Linked DNA regions of Hydrogenophilus thermoluteolus. The protein of the gene in region 1 interacts with the protein of each later gene in a pairwise test. Links are inferred from orthologs where the notes say so. Each region holds a gene or a part of one and is shown on either strand. Other genes may lie near its edges.

Evidence for each region.
Region 2: the proteins of leuS (region 1) and ligA interact in binary tests that used the Escherichia coli proteins (3 or more experiments, as listed by UniProt). The link is inferred for Hydrogenophilus thermoluteolus from one-to-one orthologs.

What each region holds. Positions count from the first base shown.
Region 1 is NZ_AP018558.1:1,652,158-1,659,178, forward strand. What follows is about bases 1-3,161. They hold leuS (leucine--tRNA ligase), read left to right. Parts: upstream 1-324; coding sequence 325-2,961; downstream 2,962-3,161. Other genes in these bases: HPTL_RS08020 (LPS-assembly lipoprotein LptE), read left to right, coding at 2,948-3,161. Outside these bases: more of HPTL_RS08020, read left to right, coding at 3,162-3,463; holA (DNA polymerase III subunit delta), read left to right, coding at 3,460-4,506; HPTL_RS08030 (glutamate-5-semialdehyde dehydrogenase), read left to right, coding at 4,503-5,789; HPTL_RS08035 (chalcone isomerase family protein), read left to right, coding at 5,889-6,476; HPTL_RS08040 (methylated-DNA--[protein]-cysteine S-methyltransferase), read left to right, coding at 6,531-7,021.
Region 2 is NZ_AP018558.1:1,125,453-1,137,540, reverse strand. What follows is about bases 3,559-6,470. They hold ligA (NAD-dependent DNA ligase LigA), read right to left. Parts: upstream 6,121-6,470; coding sequence 3,997-6,120; downstream 3,559-3,996. Other genes in these bases: HPTL_RS05510 (cell division protein ZipA C-terminal FtsZ-binding domain-containing protein), read right to left, coding at 6,133-6,470; galU (UTP--glucose-1-phosphate uridylyltransferase GalU), read right to left, coding at 3,559-3,978. In the rest of the region: HPTL_RS05535 (S-methyl-5'-thioinosine phosphorylase), read right to left, coding at 1-428; translational GTPase TypA, read left to right, coding at 1,259-3,091; more of galU, read right to left, coding at 3,088-3,558; more of HPTL_RS05510, read right to left, coding at 6,471-7,218; chromosome segregation protein SMC, read right to left, coding at 7,243-10,770; dapD (2,3,4,5-tetrahydropyridine-2,6-dicarboxylate N-succinyltransferase), read left to right, coding at 10,817-11,647; HPTL_RS05495 (PilT/PilU family type 4a pilus ATPase), read left to right, coding at 11,673-12,088. UniProt on the Escherichia coli protein: DNA ligase that catalyzes the formation of phosphodiester linkages between 5'-phosphoryl and 3'-hydroxyl groups in double-stranded DNA using NAD as a coenzyme and as the energy source for the reaction.

The DNA.
Region 1 (7,021 bases):
ATCCTTTTCGCCGTACCAGGCGCGATTGTACCCAAGCCGCCCTACTGCCCCCGCTCACGTGGGGATCCCGTCAAGAAAAATCGCGAGAACAAGAACAAACGCTCAAAAAGACTGAACCGAAATTCTTGCCTTATCACTTTTGATGCGATAAAATTCGCGATTACACTGTTTCATGGTGATCTCCTCCTTTCTTTTGAGTGGTTTTGTCTCCCTCCCTCTCCATCTAACCCATGGAGTTCCCGCCCGCGCCCTTCGCGCGGGCTTTTTTTTGCCGCTTGCCTTCGCGCTATACTTCGATTCTTACGCGCATGGCAAGGAATCGCGATGAAAGAGAAGTACGACGCCTTTTCGATCGAACAGACCGTCCAAAACGAGTGGGAAGCCACGCAACCCTTCGCGGTGGCCGAAGACCCCAACCGCCCGAAGTTCTACTGCCTCTCGATGTTCCCCTACCCCTCCGGCAAACTCCACATGGGACATGTGCGCAACTACACGATCGGCGACGTCCTGGCCCGAGCCAAACGGATGCAAGGGTTCAACGTGCTCCAACCGATGGGGTGGGACGCATTTGGGATGCCCGCGGAAAATGCCGCGCTTCAAAACGGCGTACCCCCCGCGCAATGGACCTACAGCAACATCGCCTATATGAAGGGGCAATTGAAACGGTTGGGTTTTGCGATCGACTGGCAACGCGAACTCACCACCTGCCGTCCCGAATACTATCGGTGGGAGCAGTGGCTCTTCAAACGGCTCTACCAGAAGCGGTTGATCTACCGCAAGATGGGTTGGGTCAATTGGGACCCGGTCGACCAGACGGTGCTCGCGAACGAACAGGTGATCGACGGCCGCGGGTGGCGCAGCGGTGCGCTCGTGGAAAAGCGCGAAATTCCCATGTACTACATGCGCATCACCGCGTACGCCGAAGAACTGCTGCAAGGGCTCGAAACGCTCCCCGGTTGGCCGGAACAAGTCAAACGGATGCAAGCGAACTGGATCGGCAAGAGCGTTGGCGCCGAGGTTCGGTTCCCCTACGACGAAGACTCGATCGGCGAAAGCGGTGTGCTCACTGTCTTCACCACCCGTCCAGACACCTTGATGGGCGCCACCTACGTCGCGGTCGCGGCCGAGCATCCGCTCGCGACGAAAGCCGCGCAAAACGACCCGCAATTGGCCGAATTCATTGCCGAATGCCGCCGGGGGTCGGTCGCCGAGGCCGACCTCGCGACCATGGAAAAGAAAGGGATGCCCACCCCCTATTTCGTGCGTCACCCCCTCACGGGCGAAAAACTCCCCGTCTGGGTTGCGAATTACGTCTTGATGGCGTACGGCGAAGGGGCGGTGATGGCGGTGCCCGCGCACGACGAACGCGATTACGCCTTCGCGCAAAAATATCGTCTGCCGATTCGCCAAGTCATTCGTCCCGACGGCTTCACCGGCACGATCGACGGCAGAGGCCCATGGGAAGAGACCTTTGCGGCCAAAGGGACACTGGTCGACTCCGGCCCCTTCACCGGGCTCACGTCGGAGCAAGCGTTCGACGCCATCATCGCCGCGCTCGCGGAAAAAGGGCTGGGTCAGCAGCGGGTCCAATATCGCTTGCGCGATTGGGGGATCTCACGCCAACGCTACTGGGGTTGCCCAATTCCGGTGATTCACTGCGACCACTGCGGTGAGGTACTCGTCCCCGACGAACAACTCCCCGTCGTTCTGCCCGAATCGGTCGAGATCACCGGTCGCGGCTCACCGCTAGCTGAACTCGCCGACTGGGTCAACGTCCCCTGCCCCGAATGCGGGCGACCCGCACGGCGGGAAACCGACACGATGGACACCTTCGTCGAATCGAGTTGGTATTTCCTGCGTTACTGTTGTCCCGACAACGACCAGGCGATGGTCGACGACCGGGTCAAGTACTGGATGCCCGTCGACCAATACATCGGCGGAATCGAGCACGCGATCCTGCACCTACTCTATTCTCGCTTCTTCACCCGTGCGATGCGGGACCTCGGGCTCATCCCCTTTTCGGAACCCTTCACCAACCTCTTGACACAGGGGATGGTCGTTGCCGAAACCTTCTACCGCGAAGACCCGACAACCGGCAAAAAAACCTGGATCAATCCGGCCGACGTGATCCTGGAACGCGACAGCAAAGGTCGACCGATCTCCGCGGTACACCGCGTCGATGGCAAACCGGTCACCATCGGCGGCATCGAGAAGATGTCGAAGTCCAAAAACAACGGTGTCGACCCACAAGCCCTCATCGACCAATACGGCGCCGACACCGCGCGCTTCTTCATCATCTTCGCCGCGCCGCCGGAAGCGCAGCTCGAATGGTCCGATGCGGGCGTCGAAGGGGCACATCGCTTCTTGCGCCGTGTTTGGGCGTTCGGCGTTCGCTACCGCAACGAAATCGCGCCCCAGCTTCCCACGACCGCTGAGGCGCGCAGCTCGGCGCTGCGGCAACTTGCCGCGCCCCTGGCTGCGGCACGGCGCGAATTGCACCTCATCCTGGAACAGGCGAACCGTGACCTGGCGAAACTCCAATTCAATACCGTCGCAGCCGCGACGATGAAAATGCTCAACCTGCTCGAGCGCCTGCCCGATGGTGACGCAACCGAACGCGCGGCGCTCGCGCACGAAGGGTTCTCGATTCTCCTCAGAGTGCTCGCACCGATCACCCCGCACGTCACCGAGATCCTGTGGCGCGAATGCGGCTTCGGCACATCGCTGCTCGACGCCCCGTGGCCCGAAGTCGATTCCGACGCGCTCACGGTCGCCGAAATCGAACTGGTTTTGCAAATCAACGGCAAGACTCGCGGCAAAGTCACTGTCCCGTCCGACGCCGCCGAAACCACGATTCGCGAACGCACGCTGGCGCACGAACTCGTTCAGGCGGCACTCGATGGGAAGGAGCCGCGGCGTGTGATCATCGTTCCGGGAAGGCTCGTCAATGTCGTCGTTTGAGACCCAGCGCCGCCGCGTATTGACCGGCGTCGCGCTCGTGCCGGCGCTTCTTCTCGCTGCGTGCGGTTTTCGCCCTCGTCATTACGTGGGGTTGGCGCAGCGCACGCTCCACTTCCGTTTCGACCGTGCCGCAGCACTCGAACCGCTCGTTCACGAGATGCTCGCGGGCACACCGGCAACGGTGGTCACGGACCCCAAAGCCGCGGACGCGACGGTCGTTTTGGGGCCGCTCGAAGAAGCGCGGGAGATCATCGCGCTCTCTGCCAGCGGGACGGTTCGCGAATACGCGTTGCGCAGCGTCCTGACCGTTCGCCTCGTCGACCGCGCAGGCGAAGAGCGGCTGCCGCCAACCCGCCTCGTTGCCGAACGGGACTACAGCTACGACGACAGCCGCATCGCGGCCCGCGCTGAAGAGGAGCAGGTGATTCTCACCGACATGCGGCGCGAACTCCTCAGGCGTGCCCTCTTGCTCGTCGACCGTCGGCTTGTGGCGCGACCATGAAATATCCCGCTGCCCGCCTGCCACAGCTCTTGACCCGCAGCCCGTTTCCCCCACTCTGGGCGGTGACGGGCGATGAGCCGCTCCTCATCGAAGAGGCCGCCGACGCGATTCGCACGCACGCCAAAGCAGCCGGGTTCACGGCGCGGGAACGGGTCGTCATCGACAAAGGGGATGCGCTCACCACGCTCACACTCGCAACCGAGAGCCTCTCGCTCTTCGCCGAATCGCGTTTGCTGGAACTCCGCTTCCTGGTCCCCCCGCAGGGCAAAGAGGCACCCCTCTGGTTTGCCGCCCTCTGCGACCGGCCACCGGAAGCCACCGTCACCCTGCTGATTCTGCCCCCGCTCGACTGGGCCACGAAAAAGACACGCTGGTACCAAACCCTCGAAAAAGGGGCGATCCTTGTCGAAACCCAAGCTCCGAGCCGCACGCAACTGCCCCAATGGTGGGCCGAACGGCTGCACGCCCAAGGGCAGCATGCCTCGCGCGAACTCTTGGCCTATTTGGCTGAATGCAGTGAAGGAAACCTGCTTGCCGCGAAACAACAACTGGTGCTCTTAGCCCTCCTCTTTCCACCCGGCCCCCTACCGGAAGCAGAGGTCCGCGCAGCAGTCGCCGAAGTCGCCCGCTTCGACCCGTTCGAACTGCGGCTTGCGGTCCTTACCCGCAACGCAACGCGCGCCGCCCGCCTGATCACCGCGCTGCGCGACGAAGGCGTAGCCGAAGCGCTCGTCCTCTGGGCGCTCGCTGCGGGCGTTCGCGCGCTTGCTCGAGCAAGCGAAGCCGCGGACCCGCGCGCGGTGGATGCGATCGCGAAAAGCGAAAAACTCTTCAGCCCTGTTGAAAAGCAGGCCTTGCGCAGCGCCACCCGATTGGAGTCCGCACAATGCCATCAGTGGCTCCGCCGAGTAGCACAACTCGACCGGATCGCCAAAGGGGTCGAAGCGGGTGACTTCTGGTGCGAAGCCGAACGTCTCGCGCTCGCGCTCAACCCCGCGACGCGCACCTCTGCCGACTTTTCCGTTACCTGGAGCACACTATGACCGAAACCATCGACGCCTATTTCGACCGTCTGGGGCAAGCCGCGCGCACCGCCGCGCAAGCGATCGCGCGCGCGGGCACCGCACAGAAAAACGCGGCGCTTCGCGCGATCGCCGACGCGCTCGACGCTGCGCGTTCGGACCTTACCGCCGCTAACGAACACGACCTACAAGCGGCGCACGCAGCGGGCCTATCGCCCGCGCTGATCGACCGCCTCACGCTCTCCCCCAAAGTGATCGACGCGATGATCGAAGGGCTCGAACAGATCGCGGACCTACCCGACCCTGTCGGCGAAATCCGCGAACTTCGGCAACGCCCCTCCGGTATCCAAGTGGGCCGAATGCGCGTGCCGCTCGGCGTGGTTGGCATCATCTATGAATCGCGCCCGAACGTCACCGTCGACGCCGCGGCTCTCTGCCTCAAAGCGGGCAACGCGGCGATTCTTCGTGGCGGGAAAGAAGCGATCCACAGCAACCAGGCAATCGCCCGGTGCGTTCAGCAAGGATTGGCTGCGGCCCAGCTCCCGGCCATGGTCGTGCAGGTGATCGAACGAACCGAACGCGAACTCGTCACCCGCCTCGTGTCGTCGCCGCAATACGTCGATGTGATCGTGCCGCGCGGCGGCAAAGGGCTCATCGAAGCGGTCGCTCAAGCCGCGAAAGTCCCCGTGATCAAACACCTGGACGGCAATTGCCACGTCTACGTGCACGCTGCCGCGAAACCCGAATGGGTCGTCCCGATCGTCGAAAACGCCAAAACCCACCGCTACGGGGTCTGTAACGCCGCAGAGACGCTCTTGATCGACGAAGCGGTTGCCCCTCGCTACCTCCCCGAGATCGGCGCGATGCTCGCGCGCCACGGCGTCGAGATGCGTTGTTGCCCGAAAGCGTGGTCCCTCTTGCATGCCGCGCCACAAGTTCCTGCCGAACTGCTCAAACCGGCCACCGAGGCCGATTGGGCGACCGAATACCTCGCCCCGATCCTCGCGATTCGGGTCGTCACCGGGCTCGATGACGCGATCGACCACATCGCGCGCTACAGCTCGCACCACACCGAAGCGATCATCACGGAAGACTACTCGGCGGCGATGCGCTTTTTACGCGAAGTCGACTCCGCGTCGGTGATGGTAAACGCCTCGACGCGCTTCGCCGACGGGTTCGAATACGGATTGGGTGCCGAAATCGGTATCTCTACCGACAAATTCCACGCGCGCGGCCCTGTAGGCTTGGAAGGCCTGACCAGCGAAAAATGGATCGTACTGGGACACGGCACGATCCGCCGCTGACGCGAAAACGCTGAGCCTGGACCGGTGCGAGGATCGTTGACCTGCGCGACGATGAGCGCTACGATACCATTTCATTCAAACGTTTGTTGGAGGAGAAAAATGGTTCGTACGCTCATCGCTCTATTTCTCTCTTACGTACTGCTCGCCGCAGCCCCTGCGCAGGCGGAAATCAAGCTGGGCAGCGCCACTTTCCCCGAATCGATCACCCTCGACGGCACGCCGCTCCATCTCAATGGCGCAGGAATCCGCAGCAAGTTCATCTTCCACGTCTACGCGATGGGGCTCTATCTGCCGCAACCGGTCACCCTGGCCGAAGCCGCGCTCACCAGCCCCCCGCCACGCGCGATCCGCATTCAACTGCTGCGCGACCTCTCGGGCGCCACGTTCGCGGACGCGCTGATCGAAGGGCTGAAACAGAATCAACCGCAGGAAGCGCTCACCGCTTATCAAGCCAGCATCGACACTTTGCGCCAAGCGATCCTTTCGCACAGCGAATACAAAGAAAACAGCGTCGTTTTGATCAGCGAAGACAAAAACGGAACGGTGCACATCACCGTTCAAGACAAACCGTTGGTCGAGCCGATTCAACAACCGGGCTTCTTTTCCCTGCTCCTGAGTATCTGGCTCGGCCCGAAACCCGCACAAGATTCCCTCAAAACCGAGCTCCTCAAAGGGAGCGCTTCCTGACGCGTTTCCTTACCGGTACAATCGTCGCTATACCCGATCCCGGAGATGGCGACGATGCCGCCCCAACCAAAACCCAACGCCACCCTGTGGGTTGTAGCCCGGCCGCTACTCGCCCCCTTTTGGCTGGAAATCGCGGCAACCGAAGACGGCACCGTGATTGCCGCTACGTTTCGCACCGATCCTCCACCGTCTCGTCCGCAAGCGAACGCCCCTGCGGCGATTCATCAACTCAGCCACTGGCTCGACACCTGGCTCGAAGCACCGGCAACCCCACTTTGGCCGCGGGTTGCACCACAAGGGACCCCATTTCAACAACGCGTCTGGAACGCGTTACGAACCATCCCCTGCGGTGAAACACGCACGTACGGTGCGCTTGCCGCGCACTTGTCTACCAGCCCGCGTGCGGTCGGCGCCGCGTGTGGCGCAAACCCCTGCCCGATCGTGATTCCCTGTCACCGAGTTGTCGGCAAAAACGGGGCGCTGATCGGCTTTTCCGGTGGTCATTCCGGTGCCTGGCTCGACCTCAAAGCATGGCTACTCGAGCG
Region 2 (12,088 bases), 520 kb from region 1 along the record:
GCCGCTTGTAAGAGCGCCGTGCGAAGTGACGGCGTAAAGGGTTGGGTGAAGTCGATATGGACCACGGGGTCGTCGGGGCCGTCGTAAAAGGTGCACACCCGCCCCCACGTATAGTCGATGATCTGATGCGGCACGACCAGCGTTCCTGGGGGCAGATGTGGTGCGATGCCCCCCACGGACGCCACTGCGATCACGCGCGTCACCCCAACGTGTTTCAACGCCCACAGGTTGGCGCGGTAGTTGATCTGGTGGGGGGCGATCGTATGGCCGTAGCCGTGGCGGGCAATGAAAACGATCTCTTCACAGCCCAGACGGCCGAAGGTGAGGACGCCGGACGGTTCGCCGTAGGGGGTTCGTACGACCCGCTGCCCAAGCCGTTCGAGATTCGTCAGATTCGAAAGACCACTACCGCCAATCACTGCCAGCATGGGCCTGCCCCCTGATGTCCGAAAGCTGCGATTTTACCCGGTCTCGGAGCGCTTCGGGGGGGTGACCGCTTTCAGCTGTTCCGCAGACTGACCGAAAAGGATCGCTTTCCCTTCCTCGGTCACCGCGCCCCGTTTCGCCCACGGTTCTCCGCGGGCGTAGGCACGGGCGACCGCCGGTCGTGCCTGCATCTGCTGGAACCAACGCTTGAGGTTGGGGAAATCGTCGAGGTTTTGCCGTTGCCGTTCGTGCGGGACGATCCACGGATAGATCGCCATATCCGCAATGGAGTAGTCCCCGGCGACCCACTCGACTTCGGCAAGACGACGGTCGAGCACGGCGTAGAGGCGGCTCGTTTCGCGCACATAGCGGTCGATCGCGTACGGGATCGATTCGGGGGCGTATTGGACGAAATGGTGGTTTTGTCCCGCCATCGGGCCAAGCCCGCCCACTTGCCAAAACAGCCATTCGAGTACCGTCTTGCGCGGCCGTGGCGCCGTAGGCAGAAAGCGTCCATCTTTTCTGCCAAATAGACCAGAATCGCGCCCGATTCGAAAACGGAGATCGGCGCACCGCCATCGGCAGGCGCATGGTCGATGATCGCAGGCATCCGGTTGTTCGGGGAAATCGCCAGGACCAATCAGTCGAGACGGCATTTTGGCCGCTGCGACAACGGCAACGCGCCGGAATGGGCAAAGACCCGTGCCAACTGCACCGGCTTGTAGCGAACCTGCAAGTCATATGTGTTCAATACGACGGTGCCGTGGGGGAACGGTGCCCTTCCCCGTATAATGCGCACCTTTGGCAACGAATCGTACGAAAGCGTTTGTTTATGACGACCCAAACCCACCCTGCGATTCGCAACATCGCGATCATCGCCCACGTCGACCATGGCAAAACGACATTGGTCGACCAACTGTTGAAACAGTCAGGAACCTTTGCCAACCATCAGACCGTCGGAGAACGGATCCTCGACAGCAACGAACTGGAGCGTGAGCGCGGCATCACCATTTTGGCGAAAAACTGCGCGATCACCTATGAAGGAACGCTGATCAACATCATCGACACCCCCGGTCACGCCGATTTCGGTGGTGAGGTCGAACGGGTGCTTTCGATGGTCGATGGCGTCTTGCTCTTGGTCGACGCGGTCGAAGGGCCGATGCCGCAAACGCGTTTCGTTACGCAGAAGGCGCTCGCTCTGGGGTTGAAACCGATCGTCGTGATCAACAAAATCGACCGCCCGGGAGCGCGCCCCGATTGGGTGATCAACGCCACGTTCGACCTCTTCGCCGAACTCGACGCCAGTGACGAACAACTCGATTTCCCCGTCGTCTATGCCTCTGCGCTCAACGGTTACGCGACGCTCGACCTCAAGACCCCTTCGAGCGACATGCGCCCCCTTTTCGAGGCGATTCTCACCCATGTCCCGCCCCCCGCCGTAGACCGTGACGCGCCCCTCCAACTCTTGATCGCGTCGCTCGACCACTCCAACTATCTGGGGCAGATGGGGATCGGTCGCATCAAACAAGGGGTGTTGCGCCCCAATCAAGAGGTTGCGGTCTATCGCGGTGAAACGTTCCTAGGCAAGGGCAAGGTTGGGCAAATCCTCGGTTTTCGCGGCTTGGAGCGGATCCCGGTTCCTGAAGCCACCGCAGGCGACATCGTGATGGTGAGCGGGATCGACGCCATCGGGATTGGGGTCACCCTCTGTGATCCGGACGATCCCCAGCCGTTACCTCCGATCGCGGTCGATGAACCGACCTTGACGATGACCTTCATGGTCAATACCTCACCCCTTGCCGGGCGCGAAGGGAAATATGTCACCAGCCGCCAGATTCGCGAACGGCTGGAAAAAGAGCTTTTGCGCAACGTCGCGCTGCGCGTCGACTTCGGTGGTGAATCGGCAGAGCAGTTCGAAGTCTCCGGTCGCGGCGAGCTCCATTTGACCATTTTGCTCGAAAACATGCGACGGGAAGGGTTCGAATTGGCGGTCGGACGGCCGCGGGTCGTCTTCAAAGAGATCGACGGCGTGCGGTGTGAGCCGTACGAACGCCTCACCGTCGATATCGAAGAGGGACACCAAGGCGCGGTGATGGAAGAGCTGGGGCGCCGGCGCGCCGAACTCCTCGATATGCAGATCGACGGCAAAGGGCGGGTGCGGATGGAATACCGCATTCCGGCTCGAGGGCTGATCGGTTTCCAAGGCGAGTTCCTGACGCTGACCCGCGGCACGGGGTTGATGAGCCATATCTTTGACGACTATGCTCCGTACGCCGGACCGATCCCTGGGCGACGTAACGGCGTCCTCGTTTCTCAAGAAGACGGCGAATGTGTCGCGTACGCGCTTTGGAAGCTGCAAGAACGCGGGCGGATGTTCGTGAAACCAGGTGATCCGGTCTACGAAGGGATGATCATCGGCATTCACAGCCGAGAAAACGACCTGGTCGTCAATCCGGTGCGGACCAAACAGCTCACCAACATTCGCGCTTCGGGTTCCGACGAGGCGGTGCGCCTGACACCGCCCATCGAACTGACGCTGGAACGCGCGGTCGAATTCATCGACGACGACGAACTGGTCGAGATCACGCCGACGAGCATCCGGCTGCGCAAACGGCTCCTCAAAGAGCACGAACGGCGCAAAGCCGCGCGGAGCGACAGCGATTAAAGCGCCGCAACACGCTCTTTGAGATAGGCGCGGAACGCTTCGGCCACCTCGGGATGGCGCAGTGCAAATTCGACGGTGGCTTGCAGGTATCCGGCTTTCGACCCACAGTCGTGACGCACCCCTTCGAATGCGTAGGAGAGTACCGCCTCCTCTTTGAGAAGCGAGCTGATCGCGTCGGTGAGCTGGAGCTCTCCCCCTGCCCCCGGTTGGATGCGCTTGAGGTGATCGAAGATCGCGGCGGTGAGGATGTAGCGGCCAACCACCGCTTGTGTCGAAGGGGCCTTTTCGGGTTCGGGTTTTTCGACGATCGCGCGAATGCGCCGGGTATTGCCCTGCTCACACGGATCGGTGCTGACGATTCCGTACTGCTTGGTCTGCTCACGCGGTACCGTCATCGTCCCCAACACCGAACAACGGTGGTACGCGAAGACCTCGACCATTTGCTGGAGCACCGGTTTGCCATCGCCATTGTCGCAGAGGTCGTCGGCAAGGAGCACCGCAAAGGGTTCGTTGCCGACCACCGGCTGCGCGCACAGGACCGCGTGGCCTAGCCCCAGCGCCTCTGGCTGCCGAATATAGATGCAGGTCACCCCCTGCGGGACGGTCTTACGCACCACCTCCAACAGCGTGTGTTTGCCGCGCTGTTCGAGTTCCGATTCCAACTCATAAGCCTTGTCGAAGTGATCTTCGATCGAGCGTTTGGTCCGCCCGGTGATGAAAATGAGCTCGGTGATCCCCGCTGCGACCGCCTCTTCCACTGCATATTGAATCAGCGGCTTGTCGACGATCGGCAACATCTCTTTGGGACTTGCCTTGGTCGCGGGCAGAAAACGCGTTCCCATCCCCGCGACGGGAAAAACCGCTTTGCGTACCAAGGGTCGGGCCATAGTTTTCTCCACATTCAGTCAAATAGATGAAGTTGAATTACTTTTTTCCGCGATGAGGCGCCTGAGTCCTGCTTCGTCGAGGATGGGAATCCCCAGCGCTTCCGCTTTCGCCAATTTGCTCCCAGCAGCTTCGCCCGCGACGACGTAACTCGTCTTTTTCGATACCGATCCGCTTACCCTGCCTCCGTGCGCTTCGATGAGCGCAGTGGCCGCTTCGCGCGTGAGCGTGGGCAAGGTGCCCGTGAGCACGAACGTCAGACCTGCCAACGCGTGGGATCGGTTCGCTTCGCTCGGGTCGGCTGGTGCGGGCATTGCGTCTTGAGACGAAACCGATGTCGCCGCAAGGGGTTCCCCTTCCAACCAGGTAACCCCATGGCGCTTGAGCGCGGCGATCACTTCGAGGTTATGAGGTTCGCGGAAAAATTGATGAATCGACGCCGCCACGATCGGACCGATTTCCGGCACCGCCATCAGATCGGCTTCGGTCGCTGCGATGAGGGCATCGAGCGAACCGAAATGGCGCGCCAGATCTTTTGCCGTGGCTTCGCCCACGTTACGAATCCCCAGGGCGTAGAGGAAACGGGGCAACGTGGTATGGCGGCTGCGCTCGATCGCGGCGATGAGGTTTGCGGCCGACTTCGGTCCCATCCGGGGTAAAGTGGCCAACCGATCGACGGAGATCCGCTCAGGGTCGTAGAGATCGGCTGGGTTGCGCACCCATTCCCGATCGACGAGTTCGGCAATCAGTTTTTCGCCCAACCCTTCGATGTTCATCGCTCGGCGGCTCGCGAAATGTTCGATTGCCCGTTTGCGTTGCGCGGGACAGTAGAGTCCGCCGGTACAGTAGGCGATCGCTTTTTCGGGATCCCGTTCGACGTGCGAGCCACAAACGGGACAGTGCGATGGCAGCGTGAACACCTGCTCCGTGCCACGTCGCCGCTCGGGCAGGGAGCGGACGATTTCGGGAATCACGTCACCGGCACGGCGCACGACGACCCAGTCGCCGATGCGAATGTCTTGCTGCCGGATGAACGTTTCGTTGTGGAGCGTCGCGTTCGCAACGGTAACGCCGCCAACCGCAACCGGGGCAAGGCGCGCCACCGGAGTCAGCGCACCGGTGCGCCCCACTTGGACATCGATTGCCAGAAGTTGCGTCACTGCCTCTTGCGGGGGGAATTTGTGCGCGATCGCCCAACGCGGAGCGCGCGCGACGAACCCCAGGCGATCTTGCTCAGCAAACGCATCGACTTTATAGACAACGCCGTCGATATCGAAAGGGAGTTGGTCGCGGCGCGCCAGCATCTTCTGGTAGTAGTCGAGCAGCGCTTCGGCACCGACCACGGTCTGGCGCCATTCGGAAACCGGGAAGCCGAACCGCTCTAGACGTTCGAGCGCCTCGGAATGGGTTTCCGGGGCCGCATCGACCCCTTCGGCGCGAACCCATTGGTAAGCGTAAAAGCGCAGCGGCCGTTTCGCAGTGACTTTGGGGTCGAGCTGGCGCAAGCTTCCCGATGCGGCGTTTCGTGGGTTCGCGAAGGTCTTTTCGCCCGCAGCAAGCTGGCGTGCGTTGAGTGCGGCAAAATCGGCATGAGTCATCACCACTTCGCCGCGTACTTCGAGAAGCTTTGGCGCTTCGTCGGGCAAACGCAACGGGATCGTGCGAATGGTCCGGGCGTTAGCGGTGACCTCTTCCCCTTTGAACCCATCGCCGCGGGTTGCCGCGCGGGTCAGCACGCGGTTTTCGTAGAGGAGCGAAATCGCAACACCGTCGAATTTGGGTTCACAGGCGTACCGCACCGCGGGGACGCCCAACCCTTCGCGGCAGCGGCGATCGAACGCGAGCACCTCTTCTGGGGTAAACGCGTTCGCGAGTGACAGCATGGGGAGCTCATGGGTCACTTCACGAAATTCGGGTGCTGGCGCCCCCCCCACGCGCTGCGTGGGCGAATCGGGGGTGATCAATTCCGGATACTGCGCTTCCAGCGCTTCCAGTTCCCGAAAGAGCCGATCGTATTCGGCGTCCGGGACCAAGGGTTCGTTGCGCACGTAATAGGCGTAATCCAAGCGCCGGATCGTTTCGCGCAGGGTTGCAACGCGTTCACGAACCGCGTCGGGAATCGTTCGGGTGCGCTGTAACGACAATGCCGCTTCCCCTTAGGCAAAGAGGCGTTGCGCAACCGTGCCACCCGGTGGCACTTCGAATTGCCGCATCCGTTCGTGGCTCGACTCCACTTGTCCCCGGAGCCATTTGAGCGCTTCGGGGGAAAGCGGAGCCCCGTCGTCGGTGACGATTTCGGCTTCGAGCGTTTTCGTCAATTTTTCCGCGAACGCGATCATCCGGTCGAAGACGGCAGCCGACGGGATGAGCGCGGTTTCGAGAACGAGCGTCAGTGCGGGGACTTGGCGGACGCGCATTTCGGCAGCGATGAACGGCTCTCCCGTCGCGTCCATGAGTGCGAAGAGGACCGCGCCATTGTCGTCGTAGAGGCGATAAACGCCATCGGCGTCGAGCCGCATGCCGTACGCCTCGGCGGCGGCGCGAACTTTGGTGCCACGCATCGTCCCTTCACGGGGTTTGAGGTTGATCGCGATTTGCAGATCGACGTCGTGGCAGAAACGATCCAGTTCTTGCGCCAAGCGCAATACCTGCGTACGCGAATCGATGCGACCGAGCGCCAGACCCAATTGGTCGGCAACCCGCTCGGCACCCCCGATAAAGCGCAGGTATTCCCGCTCGCCGATCGGGCCGGAACGATCACAGAGTTGGAGTGCCGCTAGGATTTTGTGCGGCGTGCCATTGCTTTCGATCGTGACGAGTTCCCAGTCGTTGTTGGCGTCGTCGAAAAAGTACCAGCGCATCGGCAAATTGTCGGCGTCGCGGAATTCGGCGATCAGGACTTCACGCAGCCGCGCGAGATCGATCGGTTCGCTCGCGGTGAATTCCACCATCAGGTCCACCCGCCGGTGGAGGTGGCGCGGGTGTTCTGGCGGGTGTTCGGGACGGGGTTCGACCGGCAGCTCCGGTTCGTTTTCGCGCACCACGCGGCTTCGTTTCACTGGGCCAAACGGGTTGAGCCGCCCTTCCGGTTCCACTTCCAGCGAACGCGCCTCGTCGGGACGCGCAAAGCTCTGTTCGATCTTTTTGCGGTGTTGGTGGGTCTGCCACGCGGTGTAGGCCCAAAAACCTACGCCGGCCAGTGCAGCGACCCCCCCCAAGGCAAGCAACAGTTGGGTATCCATCGAATCGGTTCCTAACGCCGAAGGTTATACGGCCGGTTGCGCCAATTGTACGGCACGTTCCACGTCGACGTCCACTGTGCGGGAAACCCCTTGCTCGCGCATCGTCACCCCGACCAAACGATCCGCTGCGGCCATCGTCAGTTTGTTGTGGGTGATCACGAGGAACTGGGTTCGTTCTGCCATCGTGCGAATCAGCGCCGCATAGCGCTGGGTATTGGCGTCGTCCAGCGGCGCGTCGACCTCGTCGAGAATGCAAAACGGCGCGGGATTGAGGTCGAAAAAGGCGAAAACCAGCGCAATCGCAGTCAAAGCTTTCTCGCCGCCAGAGAGGAGCTGGATCGTGCCGTTCTTTTTGCCGGGTGGCTGTGCGATGATCTGTGCGCCGGCGTCGAGGATTTCGTCTCCCGTCAGCGCCAATTGCGCTTGCCCGCCACCAAAAAGTTGCGAGAAGCGTTCGGAAAAGGCGCGATTGACCGCGCGGTGGGTCTGTTGCAACGCTTCCCGCGTCTCTTTGTCGATGGTACGGATCGCTTCCCGCAAGGTCTGTTCGGCAGCAGCGATATCATCGACTTGGCGTTGCAATGCGTCGATCTCCTGGGTGAGCGCTTCGAGTGCAGCGAACGCCGCGTGGTTCACTGGCCCGAGCGCGTCGATCGCTTGGGTGAGTCGTTCCAATTCGTTGGCGAGCTGCTGTTCGTCGAGATGAGGGACCTGAACCCGCAACGCGTCCCAGTCGACCTCCGCCGCCGCCAAGGCCTCTTGCCACCGCGCCACTTCCATTTCCGCGGCAACGCGTGCATCGTGCGCCTGTTGCCACGCCGTTTCGAGCGCGTTCCGTGCCTGTTCGTGGGCCTGCGCCTGCTGCTCTGCGGCGCGAAAGTGCGCTTCCGCGGCTTTCACGGCTTCACGCGCTCCCCGGACGGCTTGTTCGGCCTGGTCGAGTTGCGCCTCCAAGGTGCGCACGGTTTCTGGTGCGGGTCCGGTATCGAGCGCAGCGGCTTCACGGTCGAGCTCCGCAAGTCGGCTCTCGAGCCGTTGCCGTTCCGTTTCCGTTCGCGTAAGGCTTTCTGCTAGGAGCGTGCAATGCCGGGTCATCTGTTGCTGTTGCGCTGCGAGCGCCTGCTTCTCGTGCTCGAGTGTGCGCGCGTTTTGTTGCGCCTCTTGCCAGGCACTTTGCGCAACGCGCGCCTCGGTGCGCGCTCGCTCCAACGCTTCGTCCAGCAGTGCGAGCTGCTCGAGCAGCGCTTCCTCTTCGTCGTTTCGCTCTGCGATCTCGTCATGCAATCGCGCCCATTCGGCATCGAGCTCAGCCAGGCGCGCCAAACGTTCGGCGCGCCAGCGCTTTGCCCACGCCAACTGCTCTTTGCGTTGCGCCAATTGCAATGCAAGTTTCTGCTCGTGCTGTGTGATTTGGCGCTGCTCAGCGCGCAGCGCTTCACCCTTTTCCCGGGCAATTTGGTATCGTTCCGCACACAGCGCCGCATGCTGCTCGGCAGACTCGATCTCTTTTTCGATGGCGACCAACCGTTGTTGCCATTCGGCGAGCTCGGCACGCTGTTCGAGCAGGGTCGCTTCCTGTGCCGCCGAATCGGATTCGTTCCGAGGAATCCAGCCCCAAGGGGTGAGTTGCCCACCGTCACGGGTCACGACGATGGCGTGATGGGCGACCACCCACGCGTCGATTGCCGCAGTAAGGGTTTCGGTCAGCCAGACGTTGTCGAGTTTTGCGCGCAGCCACGATGCGAGCGCGGGATCGGACGTCGTGATCACCGAATGGAGGGCAACGACGCCTTCCGGTGGCTTTGGCGGATCGTTCGGTGTGCGTTCGGGAACCGCGTCGCGCCGCACGGCGCACGAGCCTACACCCTTCGGCAATACGCCATCCGGCGTAGCGGCTATGCTCTGCATCCACGGTGTGAGCGCGGCCGCAACTGCATTAGCATACTCAGGGGCCACATCGATCTGCTGCCAGAGTTCTGGATTTTCCGCAGCGTGCGCTTTGGCCGCAGCGTTTCGATGCCGCGACAATGCTTTTTCCAAGCTACGCACGCGACCCGCCACTTCCGCCCGTTGTTCGCGCCAGGACCGAAGGGCCTCATCCGCTTGGCGCGTTTCGGTGTCGAGCGCTGTACATTCGACGTCGCTTTGCGCCAACGCACGTTCCAGTCTAGCGCGTTGTTCCTGAACCGCCGTCTGTTCCGCAAGGAGCGGCGCCAAATCCGCAGGCGCGTCGTCGTGGGATTCCAGCTCTTGGCGCAAGTGCGCGCGCTGCGTAAAAATCTTTTGCTGCTGCCGCTCAGCAGTTTGCCGATGGAGTCGCACCTGCGCAAGACGCCTGTCGAGCTGATCCCTTTCGTGCTGCAAACGTTTCTCGACGGCGTGTTTTTGTTGCGCAACGCATTCGGCAGCTTGCAACGCCTCCTGAGCGGCATCCCAGGCTTCGAGCAGCTCCTCCCAGCGCGCCTCACAGACCGCGACCTCTTCCTGCGCCGCGTGCAACGCTTCGGTCACCCGCGTCTGTTCCGCTGCCCAACGGGCGCGCTCAGCAAGGATCGTTTCGCGTTCCTGCGCCAACGCCGTTTGTCGTATCGCAGCGTTCTGCGCTTGGTGGCGCAGTTCCACCACCTGCGCCTGGATTTGATAGTAGTTTTGCTGTGCTGCTTCTAACGTCTGCGTGGCTTCTTGGAAAGCGGTTTGCGCCGCTGCCCTTTCCTGAGACAACGCCGCGAGCTGTTCGCGCCACTTTGCAAGTTGCGCCGCCGCTTCGGTTTCGGCATGCCGCGCGGCAGCGAGCACCTGCTCTGCACGCACCCGACGCAACGCCCACAAAAGACGCTCGGTTCGCGTTTTTTGCGCGGTCCATTTGCGCCAGGTTTTGGCAGTTTCCGCTTCGGCTTGGAGTCGGGCTTCGTTGCTGCGCAACGTCGCCAACTGATCCCGAAGCCGCGCGAGGTGCGCTTCGGCTTCCTGGAGCTTCGCTTCCGTCTCTTTGCGGCGTTCCCGATATCGGGTCACTCCTGCGGCCTCTTCGAGCAGATGGCGCAACTCTTCCGGTTTGGCTTCGATCAGTCGGTTCACCATCCCCTGCTCGATGATCGCGTAGGCGCGCGGTCCCAGACCGGTGCCCAAAAAGAGGTCGAGCACATCTCGCCTCCGCACCCGTTGACCGTTGAGCCAGTAACTCGATTCCCCGTCTCGGGTCAGAATCCTTTTGACCGAGAGTGTTTCAAACCGCGCCCATGCCCCCACTCGCGCTTCGTTGAGGTTGTCGAAGATCAGCTCGACGCTGGCGCGAGCTGCGGGTTTGCGTTCGGCGCTGCCGTTGAAGATCACGTCGCTCATCGTCTGCGCGCGCATACTGGAGGCGCGCGTTTCACCAAGCACCCAGCGCACGGCGTCGATCACGTTCGACTTGCCGCAGCCATTGGGGCCAACGATCGCGACAAACGGCGCATCGACCGCAATCACGGTGGGTTCGACGAAGGTTTTGAAGCCAGCGAGTCGGATTCGGGAAAGTCGCATCGTCACCTCATGCAACCATTGGGCGCGCATGATACCATTTGCCGTTTGAATTCACTGGTGGAAGAAAGGAAGCGGAATGAACTGGCAGGAGACGCAAGCACTCATCGACGCGGCATTCGAAGAGCGTACCCGCTTTTCCCCGACCAAAGCCCCGCAAGACGTACGCGACGCGGTGGATGCGGTGATTGCCGGGTTGGACCGTGGCGAGCTTCGGGTTGCGGAGCGGCGCGGCGTCGGTGATTGGGTGGTCAATCAGTGGGTCAAGAAAGCGGTGCTCCTTTCCTTTCGCCTCTACGACAACTGGGTGATGGATGACGGAGTTTCGCGCTATTTCGACAAAGTCGCCCCCAAATTCGCGTCGTACGACGAAGCGGCGTTTCGCGCCGCTGGGTGTCGCGTCGTTCCCCAGGCGATGGTACGCCGCGGGAGTTACATCGCCAAAAACGTGGTCTTGATGCCCAGCTACGTCAATATCGGTGCGTACGTCGACGAAGGCACGATGGTCGACACCTGGGCAACCGTCGGCTCGTGCGCGCAAATCGGTAAAAACGTGCACCTTTCGGGTGGTGTCGGGATTGGCGGCGTGTTGGAGCCGGTTCAAGCTGGCCCGGTGATCATCGAAGACAACGTGTTCATCGGCGCACGTTCAGAGATCGTTGAAGGGGTGGTGGTCGAAGAAAACAGCGTGATCTCGATGGGGGTCTATATTGGACAAAGCACCCGAATTTTCGATCGCGAGACGGGGGAAATCCATTACGGACGCGTTCCTTCGGGTTCGGTCGTCGTCCCCGGGTCGTTGCCGAGCGCCGATGGGCGTTATAGCCTCTATTGCGCCGTGGTCGTCAAGCGGGTGGATGCGCAAACTCGCGCCAAAACCGCGATCAACGAACTCTTGCGCGGCACTTGAACCCATACCGGACTGAGCAGTTCCGATGGCACAACTCACCCCTACCTTCGAGAAGATCTTCCGCCTGATGGCGGCGAAACGAGCGTCCGACGTCTATTTGAGTGCGGGTGCGCCGGTGACGATTCGGATCGAAGGCAACGCCCAACCCTTGAACGCCCAGACACTGACCGCACCCCAACTCACCGAGTGGCTGCAGGCGTTCGTCGCTGACGAAGCGCGTTGGGCGCAGTTCGTCCGCGAACGGGAGCTCAACTTTTCGCTGCCACTGCCCGGTATTGGCAATTTCCGCTGCAACCTCTTTTGGCAGCGCGGCACGCCCGCGGCGGTTTTTCGCTATATTCCGCTGGAGATCCCGGCGCTCGAAGCGCTCCATCTGCCACCGATTCTTCGCGACCTAGCGCTGGCGCAGCGCGGTTTGGTGTTGGTGGTCGGTGCCACGGG